DNA from 3 places in the Variovorax pasteuri genome. Region 1 is predicted to be linked to each of the others. Evidence: riboswitches for the same ligand, from Rfam matches in the RefSeq annotation. Region 1 holds a riboswitch; each other region holds the start of a gene.
What was found. A riboswitch is a leader RNA that binds a small molecule or an ion and turns the genes downstream of it on or off. The one in region 1 is predicted to bind glycine.

Region 2: it holds a riboswitch for glycine, as region 1 does, so the genes downstream of both, ACSFBM_RS22720 (D-amino acid dehydrogenase) here and ACSFBM_RS02535 (ABC transporter substrate-binding protein) in region 1, are expected to answer to the same signal.
Region 3: it holds a riboswitch for glycine, as region 1 does, so the genes downstream of both, gcvT (glycine cleavage system aminomethyltransferase GcvT) here and ACSFBM_RS02535 (ABC transporter substrate-binding protein) in region 1, are expected to answer to the same signal.

Annotation. Positions count from the first base shown of each region.
Region 1 covers NZ_JBPJZS010000001.1:549,874-553,101, forward strand. Annotated here, with positions in the region: gene ACSFBM_RS02525 (ABC transporter ATP-binding protein) at 1-259, opposite strand, end outside; gene ACSFBM_RS02530 (hypothetical protein) at 394-1,191, shown strand; glycine riboswitch at 1,337-1,460, shown strand; gene ACSFBM_RS02535 (ABC transporter substrate-binding protein) at 1,610-3,187, shown strand; gene ACSFBM_RS02540 (ABC transporter permease) at 3,211-3,228, shown strand, end outside.
Region 2 covers NZ_JBPJZS010000006.1:317,378-320,605, reverse strand. Annotated here, with positions in the region: gene ACSFBM_RS22725 (RtcB family protein) at 1-22, shown strand, start outside; gene ACSFBM_RS22720 (D-amino acid dehydrogenase) at 42-1,349, opposite strand; glycine riboswitch at 1,442-1,557, opposite strand; glycine riboswitch at 1,565-1,660, opposite strand; gene rfbB (dTDP-glucose 4,6-dehydratase) at 1,774-2,853, shown strand; gene rfbD (dTDP-4-dehydrorhamnose reductase) at 2,850-3,228, shown strand, end outside.
Region 3 covers NZ_JBPJZS010000005.1:441,262-444,489, forward strand. Annotated here, with positions in the region: gene gcvH (glycine cleavage system protein GcvH) at 1-179, opposite strand, end outside; gene gcvT (glycine cleavage system aminomethyltransferase GcvT) at 221-1,399, opposite strand; glycine riboswitch at 1,445-1,557, opposite strand; glycine riboswitch at 1,570-1,660, opposite strand; gene ACSFBM_RS21090 (hypothetical protein) at 1,694-2,245, opposite strand; gene ACSFBM_RS21095 (YybH family protein) at 2,346-2,795, opposite strand; gene ACSFBM_RS21100 (MFS transporter) at 2,973-3,228, opposite strand, start outside.

The sequences.
Region 1 (3,228 bases):
GGTCGGTGGACGGGTCCACGAAGAACACCTGGCGCCGGTAGGCCTCGGGCGCGGTGTCCAGGCTGGCGCTCGCCACGGTGAGGCGGCCGGTGGCGGGCAGCGCGCCCGCCATCACCTGGAGCAGGGCCGACTTGCCGCTGCCGGTGTCGCCGTGCAGCAGCGTGACGCCGGGGCCGATGGCGGCGGTCCAGTTCGAGGCGATGGGCGGCTGGCCGGGGTAGGCGAAGCCGAGCGCGTCGATCCGGAGGATGGAGGGCAAGGAGGGCAAGGAGGGCAAGGAGGGCAAGGAGGGCAAGGAGGAGGGTGAAGGGGACGAAGGGTTCATGGTCGAGGCCGACTCTATCAATCAAGCAGCCGCACGCGAACGCCAAGGCATGGCTACCATTCGGCTCCATGAAAAAGCTGCTGCTCACCGCCGGTCTCCTCGTGTCGCTGTTCACTGTGCCCGTGTTCGCCGCGCCGCCGGCCCAGGTGTTCGACGCGGTGAAGAAACCCGAGGCGCTCGACCTGCAATGGCGCACCCGCCTGTGCGCCTTGCTGCCGCAGCCCTGCGACGTGCAGCAGCTCGGCCTGTACCGCCCGCGCGGCGCCACGCCTGCCGACTACGTGGTGCTCTCTGCCGAGCCGCTGGCCATGGCGCGCGTGAAGCGCACCACCGACGCGAAGGGCTGGCAGCTCGACCGGCTGCACGATTTCTCGGGCTATGCGCAGTCCCTCAAGAAAGAAGACACCGGCACCGCGAGCGACACCGGCGACAAGCGCGACATGCGCCTGTCGCTCGCGCCCGCGCTCTACCCGCTGGCCGAAGGCAAGTGGGCCGTGGCCGTGCTGCAGACCGTGTCGGAGATGTACTCGGGCGGTGGCGCCTCGTTCGACACTGCCGACTTCGTGCCGCTCGAAGGCGGCAAGGCCTTGCACGAAGGCATTCCCTTCTCGTGCTTCAAGATGATCCGCGCCTGCTTCAGCGAGAAGGACTACAAGACCTCGAAGCACTGCCATGACGAAAGCAACGGCAGCCTGCGCATCGTGTACGGCGAGGCCGCCAGCCCCGGCGCGCCCTACGACTGGCAGTACACGTGGCTGCAGAGCGAGTGGCCGCAGAACGAGCCGCAGCGCGCCGCCACCACCACGCGCATCCGCTTCACCGCCAAGACCACCGAGCGTGCGGACTTCTGCGGCGGACCGCAGTAAGCACCGAAGACTTCTCGCGCATTGCTGCGTTTTGGCACGCAATCTGCTTTGAGAAGTTCATCCAGGAGAAATGCCGGCTCGATGCTTCGAGTTAGTGCATTACCGAAGGCGATGGCCCAGAACGCTCAGGTCCCAAGACTGGATTTTTTCTAACGCTGGAGAGCGCTGACCGACCCCTTGCAGGGGCCGAGGGCAGCCGCCGAAGGGGCAAGCCCTGTGCGATGTGCGCGCAGGGTGAATCTCTCAGGCAAAAGGACAGCAGGGGCACGCCGCGCACAGAGCGCGGGGGTGCCCTTGTTCGCTTCCGGAGCCGCTTTCTTTCATGACCTGTTTCCCGCAACGCCGCACGACGAATGTCTTTCCTGGCGTTGCACGTGCTCGCGTCCCTCTTTTTCAACCGGAGAACTGACCCATGCTGATGAAACGACAACTGAAAGCCATGTTCGTGGGCGCGCTGCTGGCCGCAGCGGCGGCCACCGCCTTCGCACAGGACGCTGGCAAGGTGCTGCGCCTGGTGCCGCAGTCCGACCTGAAGATCCTCGACCCGATCTGGACCACCGCCTTCATCACGCGCAACCACGGCTACATGGTGTACGACACGCTCTTCGGCGTGGACGAACAAGGCAAGGTGCATCCGCAGATGGTCGACAAGTACACGACCAGTCCCGACGGCAAGACCTGGACCTTCACGCTGCGCAAGAGCCTGGCCTTCCATGACGGCAAGCCTGTCACCTCGGAAGACGTCATTGCATCCCTCAAGCGCTGGGGCCAGCGCGACGGGCTGGGCCAGAAGATGTTCACCGCGCTCGACAAGGCCGAGGCCGTGGACGCCAACACCTTCAGGCTGGTGTTCAAGGACACCTTCGGCATGGTGCTCGACGCGCTGAGCAAGCCGTCGTCGAACCCGCCGTTCATCATGCCCGCGCGCGTGGCGGCCACGCCCGCCGACAAGCAGATCGACGACGCCACCGGCTCCGGTCCCTACATCTTCAAGAAGGACGAGTACCGCCCCGGCGAGAAGATCGTCTACCTGAAGAACACCAAGTACGTGCCGCGCACCGAGGCGCCCTCGGGCACTGCGGGCGGCAAGAACGTGTACGTCGACCGCATGGAATGGATCATCCTGAAGGACGCGCAGACACAGGCCAACGCACTGGCCAACGGCGAGGTCGACATGATCGAGTGGGTGCCCTCGGAGCAGTACACCGCGCTGAAGAACAACCCGGCCATCACGCTCGACAGCCCGGTGGCCAAGGGCTCGTTCGCGCTGCACCTGAACCACTTCATTCCGCCCTTCGACAACCCCAAGATCGCGCAGGCCGCGTTCATGGCCATCAACCAGGAAGCGCTGATGCGCGCGCAACTGGTGCACAAGGAGCTCTACAACAGCTGCGCCTCCATCTACCCGTGCGGCTCGGCCTATGCCTCCGACAAGACCGGCTACTTCACCGGCAAGCCGCAGTTCGAAAAGGCGAAGGCGCTGCTCAAGGAGGCCGGCTACGACGGCAAGCCCGTCGTGCTCATGTACCCGGCCGACTTTGCGGTGCTCAACAAGTTTCCGCCGGTGATGGCGCAGCTGCTCAAGCAGGCCGGCTTCAACGTCGACATGCAGTCGATGGACTGGCCCACGCTGGTCACGCGCCGCGCCAAGAAAGACCCGGTCGACAAGGGCGGCTGGAACCTGTTCATCACCGGCTGGGGCATTGCCGACAACATGAACCCGATGTTCTTCGCACCGCTCACCGGCAACGGCGAGAAGGGCTGGTTCGGCTGGGCCACCGACGACAAGCTGGAGCAGCTCAAGTCCGAGTTCCTGGCCACGGCCGACGAACCCAAGCGCAAGGAGCTGGCCACGGCCATCCAGCAGCGCGTGTACGACACCGGCATCTACGCGCCCATCGGTGAATACAAGCCCCTCACGGCCTACCGCAAGGGCGTGGTGAGCGGCGTCGTGCGCTCGCCGGTCGGCGTGTTCTGGAACCTGAAGAAGAACTGAGCCAACGCCACGGAACCCGCCCCATGCTGCTCTTTCTTGCA
Region 2 (3,228 bases), on a different contig from region 1:
CTGGGTCACATTCAAGGCATGAGCGGGGGCGCGATGGCCGGTCAGCCCAATGCGGGTTGCGCAATGCGCAGCCCGGGCGCAGGCATGCCGGTGAACGCGAAGTCAACCTCGGGCGCCAGCCCGCTCACGATGCGCGCGATCGACTTGCCCGAGCCGCAGGCGTGCGTCCAGCCGAGCGTGCCGTGGCCGGTGTTGAGAAACAGGTTCGGCAGCTTGGTCTTGCCGATCAGCGGCACGTTGCTCGGCGTGGCGGGGCGCAGGCCGGTCCAGAACTGCGCCTGCGTGGTGTCGCCGGCGCCGGGGAACAGTTCTTCGACGCGACGCACGATGGCTTCGCAGCGCACCGGGTTCAGGTCGCGGTCGTAGCCATTGAGCTCGGCCGTGCCGGCAATGCGCAGGCGGTCCCCGGACTCCGACGTGTAGCGCGAGAACACCAGCTTGAACTCGTCGTCGGTCAGCGAGACCTGGTGGGCCTTGGACGCGTCCTTCACGGGCAGCGTCACCGAGTAGCCCTTGGCCGGGTAGATCGGCAGCCGGATGCCCAGCGGCGCGGCCAGCAGCGGGCTCAGCGAGCCCATCGCCATGACGAAGGAGTCGCCGCGGATGCGCTGGAAGCGGCCCTCGTGGTCGGTCACCTCGACGTGGTCGATCTGGCCGCCGGCTTCGCGCAGCGCGGTGACGGTGTGGCTCATGAGGAACTTCACGCCGGCCGCGGCCGCCAGCTTGGAGAGCTCGCGTGCGAAGCGGTTGGCGTCGCCCGATTCGTCTTCGGCCGTGAAGGTGGCGCCCGCCAGCTTGGGCCGGATGTGCGCGAGGGCGGGCTCGATCTTCACCGCCTCGTCGGCCGAGATGACCTGGCGCTCGCAGCCCAGGGCACGCATCTGCTCGGCGGGGGCGAGGGCGCCGTCGAACTCCTTCTGCGTTGTGTAGAAGTGCAGGATGCCCTGCGTGCGCTGGTCGTAGTCGATGCGCGTGTCGCGGCGCAACTGTTGCAAGGTGTCGCGGCTGTAGGTGCCCAGGCGCACGATCTGCTCGATGTTGTGGCGGGTGCGCGCGGGCGTGCATTCACGCAGAAACTGCAGGCCCCAGAGCCATTGGCGCATGTCGGCGCGGATGCGAAACAGCAGTGGGGCGTCTTCCTTGCCCAGCCATTGCAGCACCTTGAGCGGCGCGCCGGGGTTGGCCCAGGGTTCGGCATGGCTGACGGAAATCTGGCCGCCGTTGGCAAAGCTGGTTTCGGCGGCCGGGGTGGCCTGCCGGTCGATCACGGTCACTTCGTGGCCGAGTTGCTGGAGGTAGTAAGCCGAAGTCACGCCGAGCAGGCCGGCGCCAAGAACGATCACGCGCATTTCAAGTACCTTTTGAGGTTGGAGCGCTTGAACGACGGGCGTGGTGTGCTATTGAATCAATAGCAGGCAACCGGACGGCCGTGGTCCAAGTTGCCGCTCCCCCTGTCCTCGGTACCTGAGAGATTCACCCGATGCGCCCGCAGCGGGTTTGCTCCTTCGGTGCATCACGGCCACGCGAGGTGGGTGATGGCTCTCCAGACGGCGTTTCAGTTGGTGCAGTACAGACCCCTTGTTCGGGCCGACCTGAGCGTTTATGGGAGTTTGCGCCTTCGGTAGGGCCACCGGGTGGCCCGCTCTCCTGCAGTGGGGCGATTGTAGGCGGGGCTTGCCCGAGCGCCAACCCCGGTTTTGGTTCGTGGGGCCAATGGGATAATCATCTGTTGATTCGCCAGAGGGCGATCGTTTCACCTCAACAGGGGACTTCATGATCCTGGTAACCGGCGGCGCGGGCTTCATTGGCGCCAATTTCGTACTCGACTGGATCGCGCAGAGCGATGAACCGGTCGTGAACCTCGACAAGCTCACGTACGCGGGCAACCTCGAGACGCTCGCCTCGCTCAAGGGCAACACGAATCACATCTTCGTTCAGGGCGACATCGGCGACAGCGCGCTGCTCGACCGCCTGCTGGCCGAGCACAAGCCGCGCGCCGTGGTCAACTTTGCGGCCGAATCGCACGTGGACCGCTCCATTCACGGCCCCGAAGACTTCGTGCAGACCAACGTGCTCGGCACCTTCCGCCTGCTCGAATCCGTGCGCGGCTTCTGGAGCGCGCTGCCGGCCGACCAGAAAAGCGCCTTCCGCTTCCTGCACGTGTCGACCGACGAGGTCTACGGCTCGCTCTCCAAGACCGACCCCGCCTTCACCGAAGAGAACAAGTACGAGCCCAACAGCCCGTACTCGGCCAGCAAGGCCGCCAGCGACCACCTCGTGCGCGCCTGGCACCACACCTACGGGCTGCCGGTGGTCACCACCAATTGCTCGAACAACTACGGTCCGTTCCACTTTCCCGAGAAGCTCATTCCGCTGATGATCGTCAACGCGCTGGCCGGCAAGCCGCTGCCCGTGTACGGCGACGGCATGCAGGTGCGCGACTGGCTCTACGTGAAGGACCACTGCAGCGCCATCCGCCGCGTGCTCGAAGCGGGCAAGCTCGGCGAAACGTACAACGTGGGCGGCTGGAACGAGAAGCCCAACATCGAGATCGTCAACACCGTGTGCGCGCTGCTCGACGAACTGAGCCCCAAGGCCGGCGGCAAGCCCTACAAGGAACAGATCACCTACGTCACCGACCGCCCCGGCCACGACCGCCGCTATGCCATCGACGCGCGCAAGCTGGAGCGCGAACTCGGCTGGAAGCCCGCCGAGACCTTCGATTCCGGCATTCGCAAGACCGTCGAGTGGTACCTCGCGAACAGCGAATGGGTGCGCAACGTGCAAAGCGGGGCCTACCGCGAGTGGGTCGAAAAGCAGTACGACGCCGCACCGGCAAAGGCCGCGGCATGAAGCTGCTGCTGCTGGGCAAGGGCGGGCAGGTGGGTTGGGAACTGCAGCGCAGCCTGGCGCCGCTGGGTGAGCTGGTGGCGCTCGATTTCGACAGCACCGACTTTCATGCCGACTTCAGCCGCCCCGAGCAACTGGCAGACACGGTGCTCAAGGTGCGCCCCGACGTGATCGTCAATGCGGCGGCACACACGGCCGTCGACAAGGCCGAGAGCGAGCCCGAGTTCGCGCGCAAGCTCAACGCCACCTCGCCCGGCGTGGTGGCCGAGGCGGCGCAGCAGATCGGCGCGCTGATGGTGCATTACTCGACCGACTATGTCTTCGACGGCAGCGGCAGCGCGCCCTGGAAGGAAGACGACGCGACCGGCCCGCTGAGCG
Region 3 (3,228 bases), on a different contig from region 1:
GCCTTGACCGACTCGACGACGCCGGCGACTTCGCCCTGGGCAAAGGTCTTGCCGACTTCGGGCAGGTCGACGAACACCACGTCGCCCAACGCGTCCTGCGCATGCACGGTGATGCCGACGGTGGCAGCGCCGCCTTCGGCCGACACCCATTCGTGGTCCTTGGTGTACTTGATGCTCATGGAAAACTCCTCGTGGAAAAAATGATTCGGGGGTGCAGAGCCTAGCCGCGGAAATAGCGCGTCGGCACGAAAGGCAGGGTCGAGACTTCCATGGGCACCGGCTTGCCGCGCACGATGGCCTGCAGGCGCGTGCCCGGCTCCGCGAAAGCGGTGGCCACGTAGCCCATGGCCACGCAGCGGTCTGCCGTGGGGCCGAGCAGGCCGCTGGTGACGATGCCGATGTCGTGGCCCTCGAAGGACTGCAGCACCGTGCCGTCGCGCACCGGAATGCGTTCGAGCGCGACGAGGCCCACCCGCTTGCGCTTGAGCGTGTCATGGTCGGTGTGGCCGGCGGCCCCCGGGGCGGCCGCGGCGAGCTGGGCCAGGATCTTCGCGGCGCCCGGAAAGCCGCCTTCGCGCGCGCCACCGGCACGGCGCACCTTCTGCATCGCCCAGTTGAGCGAGGCCTCGACCGGCGTGGTCGTGGTGTCGATGTCGTTGCCGTACAGGCACAGGCCGGCTTCCAGGCGCAGCGAATTGCGCGCGCCCAGGCCGACGGGCTTCACCTCGGGCTGGGCCAGCAGCAGGCGGGCCAGCGCCTCGGCGTCCTTGGCCGCCACCGAGATCTCGAAACCGTCTTCGCCGGTGTAGCCGCTGCGGGTGACGAAGGCCGGAATGCCGCCGATCTGCACCGCGCCGCCGGTCATGAACACGAAGCGCTCGATGCCGGGCGACAGCCGCGCCATCGTGGCCGCCGCCTGCGGGCCCTGCAGCGCGAGCAGGGCGTGGTCGGGCAGGGGTTGCACCTCGCAGCGCGCGCCGATCTTCTGCTGGATGTGGGCGATGTCGGCCACCTTGCAGGCGCCGTTGACGATCACGAAGAGCGAGCCGTTGCCTTCGTTGAAGAACATCAGGTCGTCGAGGATGCCGCCCTCGTCGTTCAGCAGCAGGCCGTAGCGCTGCTTGCCGGCGGGCAGGTCGATCACATCGACCGGCATCAGGGTCTCGAAAGCCGCTGCGGCGTCGGGGCCGACCAGGCGCAGCTGGCCCATGTGGGAAATGTCGAACAGGCCGGCCGCGTCGCGTGTGTGCTTGTGCTCGGCCATCAGGCCGGCGGGGTACTGCACCGGCATCGAGTAGCCGGCAAAGGGCACCATGCGGGCGCCGAGCTCCACGTGGAGGTCGTACAGCGGCGTCTTGAGAAGCGCAGTGTCGGGGGCGGAAGCAGCGGAAGAGGCCATGGGGCACTCCAAAGGGGCAGACGAAATCCATGACGCAAGCCATGGGCCACCCCTGCTGTCCGCTTTACCTGAGAGATTCGCCCCACGATCGGGGTTTGCTCCTTCGGTGGGCTGCTGCATCGTTTCCGGTGCGGCGGCCTCTCTCCAGCAAGGAAACGCCGGTGTGTACCGGCGCCTTGTCAGTCCTTTTGCCTGAGCGTTCGGGAATCCCCTGCGCCTTCGGCGGCCCCGTCGCGCGGGGCTCTCTCCTGACCCGGGCGAGTGTAGTGGATCGCGGTGCGCGGGGTTTTCGTTTCAGTGAACGATTTCAGCCGGCGGCAGCAGCCGGTCGATGCGTTCGCGCAGCGATTCGGCGCGCTCCGGGCCGGCGGCTTTCTCGATTTCGCTGAGCATCAGCGCGGCGATGGTCATCATGGCCTCGCGGTCGCGCGCCTCGCGCAGGGCGTCGCGCATCTGCAGCGCGAACTTGGGGTCGCGGCGCACGAACATGCGCTCGCAGATGTCGAACAGGAACATGCGCGTGGTGGCCAGCGAGCGCTTGCCGTCGAAGCTGTCGGCCGAGGTGCTGACCTGGATCGTGTCGGCGGCGGGCACGGCCAAGGCCTGTGCCGCCTGTGCCGCCCGCGCGGCCGCAGCCGCGGCGGCCTGCGGGTCTTGCAGGTAGCCCCGCTGCACCAGCGCCTGGAGCGCCTGCTCGGCCTCGTCACGGGTGCTGAACAGCGGGCTGAAGTCGGTCAGCGAGCGGCGGCCGTCGGCCATGAGCAACAGCGCGCGCTCCCGCTGGCTGAGCGTGCGCTGGCCGCCCTGGAGTTCATCGCGGGCCTTGTCGGTCTTGGTGGGGAACATGGCAGCCACAGCTTTCGGGAGTCGAGGGCTGCAGCATTGTTGCAAGCGGTGACATCTTCATGAACCGTTTGGTCTACACGGGCAACGGTCTTTGGCTGCGTCATCCGCCCGCGATTTCCTTGCGGATGAGCCACTGGTTGCCCACGCGCTGCAGCTCCAGCGTCTTGCGGCTCTTCTCGCGCAGCTTGTCGGCGGTGTAGGTCTGCTGAAAGCTCGCGCTGGCGGCCTGCCCGGTGACGCTGATGACGAGGTTGTCGATGTCCACGCGGATGGCGGTCTTGTCGGCGATGCGCGTGCGGCGGTCGGCTTCCCAGGCCTTGCGGTCCTGGCCGCGGGGCGGCGTGAAGTCGGGTGCATAGGTGGCCAGGTAGCGCGCCACGTCACGGGCGGACCATGCGGCCGCCCAGGTGCGCACGGCGGTTTCGACCTCGGCAATGCTGGCGGCCGGATTCACCGGTGCCGGTTGCGTGCCCGTCGTTGCCGGCGCAGCGCCGAAGGCGGCCGTGGCCAGCAGCGTGCCGCCGAGAAGGCAACTCAGTGATCGGTACATGGCGAAGTCTCCTCCTTGTCGTTTGTCGGCCCCGATCATCGGCCGAAACGGTGGAGCGCTCGCACGACACCTCCCGCTAAAGGATCACCCCGCCAGGCCGGGCTGTCGCTCGATGCGCGTCGAATCGAGCATAAAGCGCGCAATGCGAGATTCGACGGCCATGGGTGACGGTGGGGCTCAAGTCGCAGCGCGCTGCACCCCCGCCGGCGCCACCTGCATCGCCCTGTTGCGCAACCGCAGCGCCAGCACTGTCGCCGCGCCCAGCACGCACAGCACCGCGGTGAAGGTCACGCCCAGCCCGCGCGCGTCCGACAGCATGCCGAACAGCGGCGACACCAGGCCGCCCACCGACAGCGCCAGCCCCAGCGTGATGCCGCTGGCCGTGGCCGGGTTGCGCGGCAGGTAGTCCTGCGCCAGCGTCACCTGCGCGGCG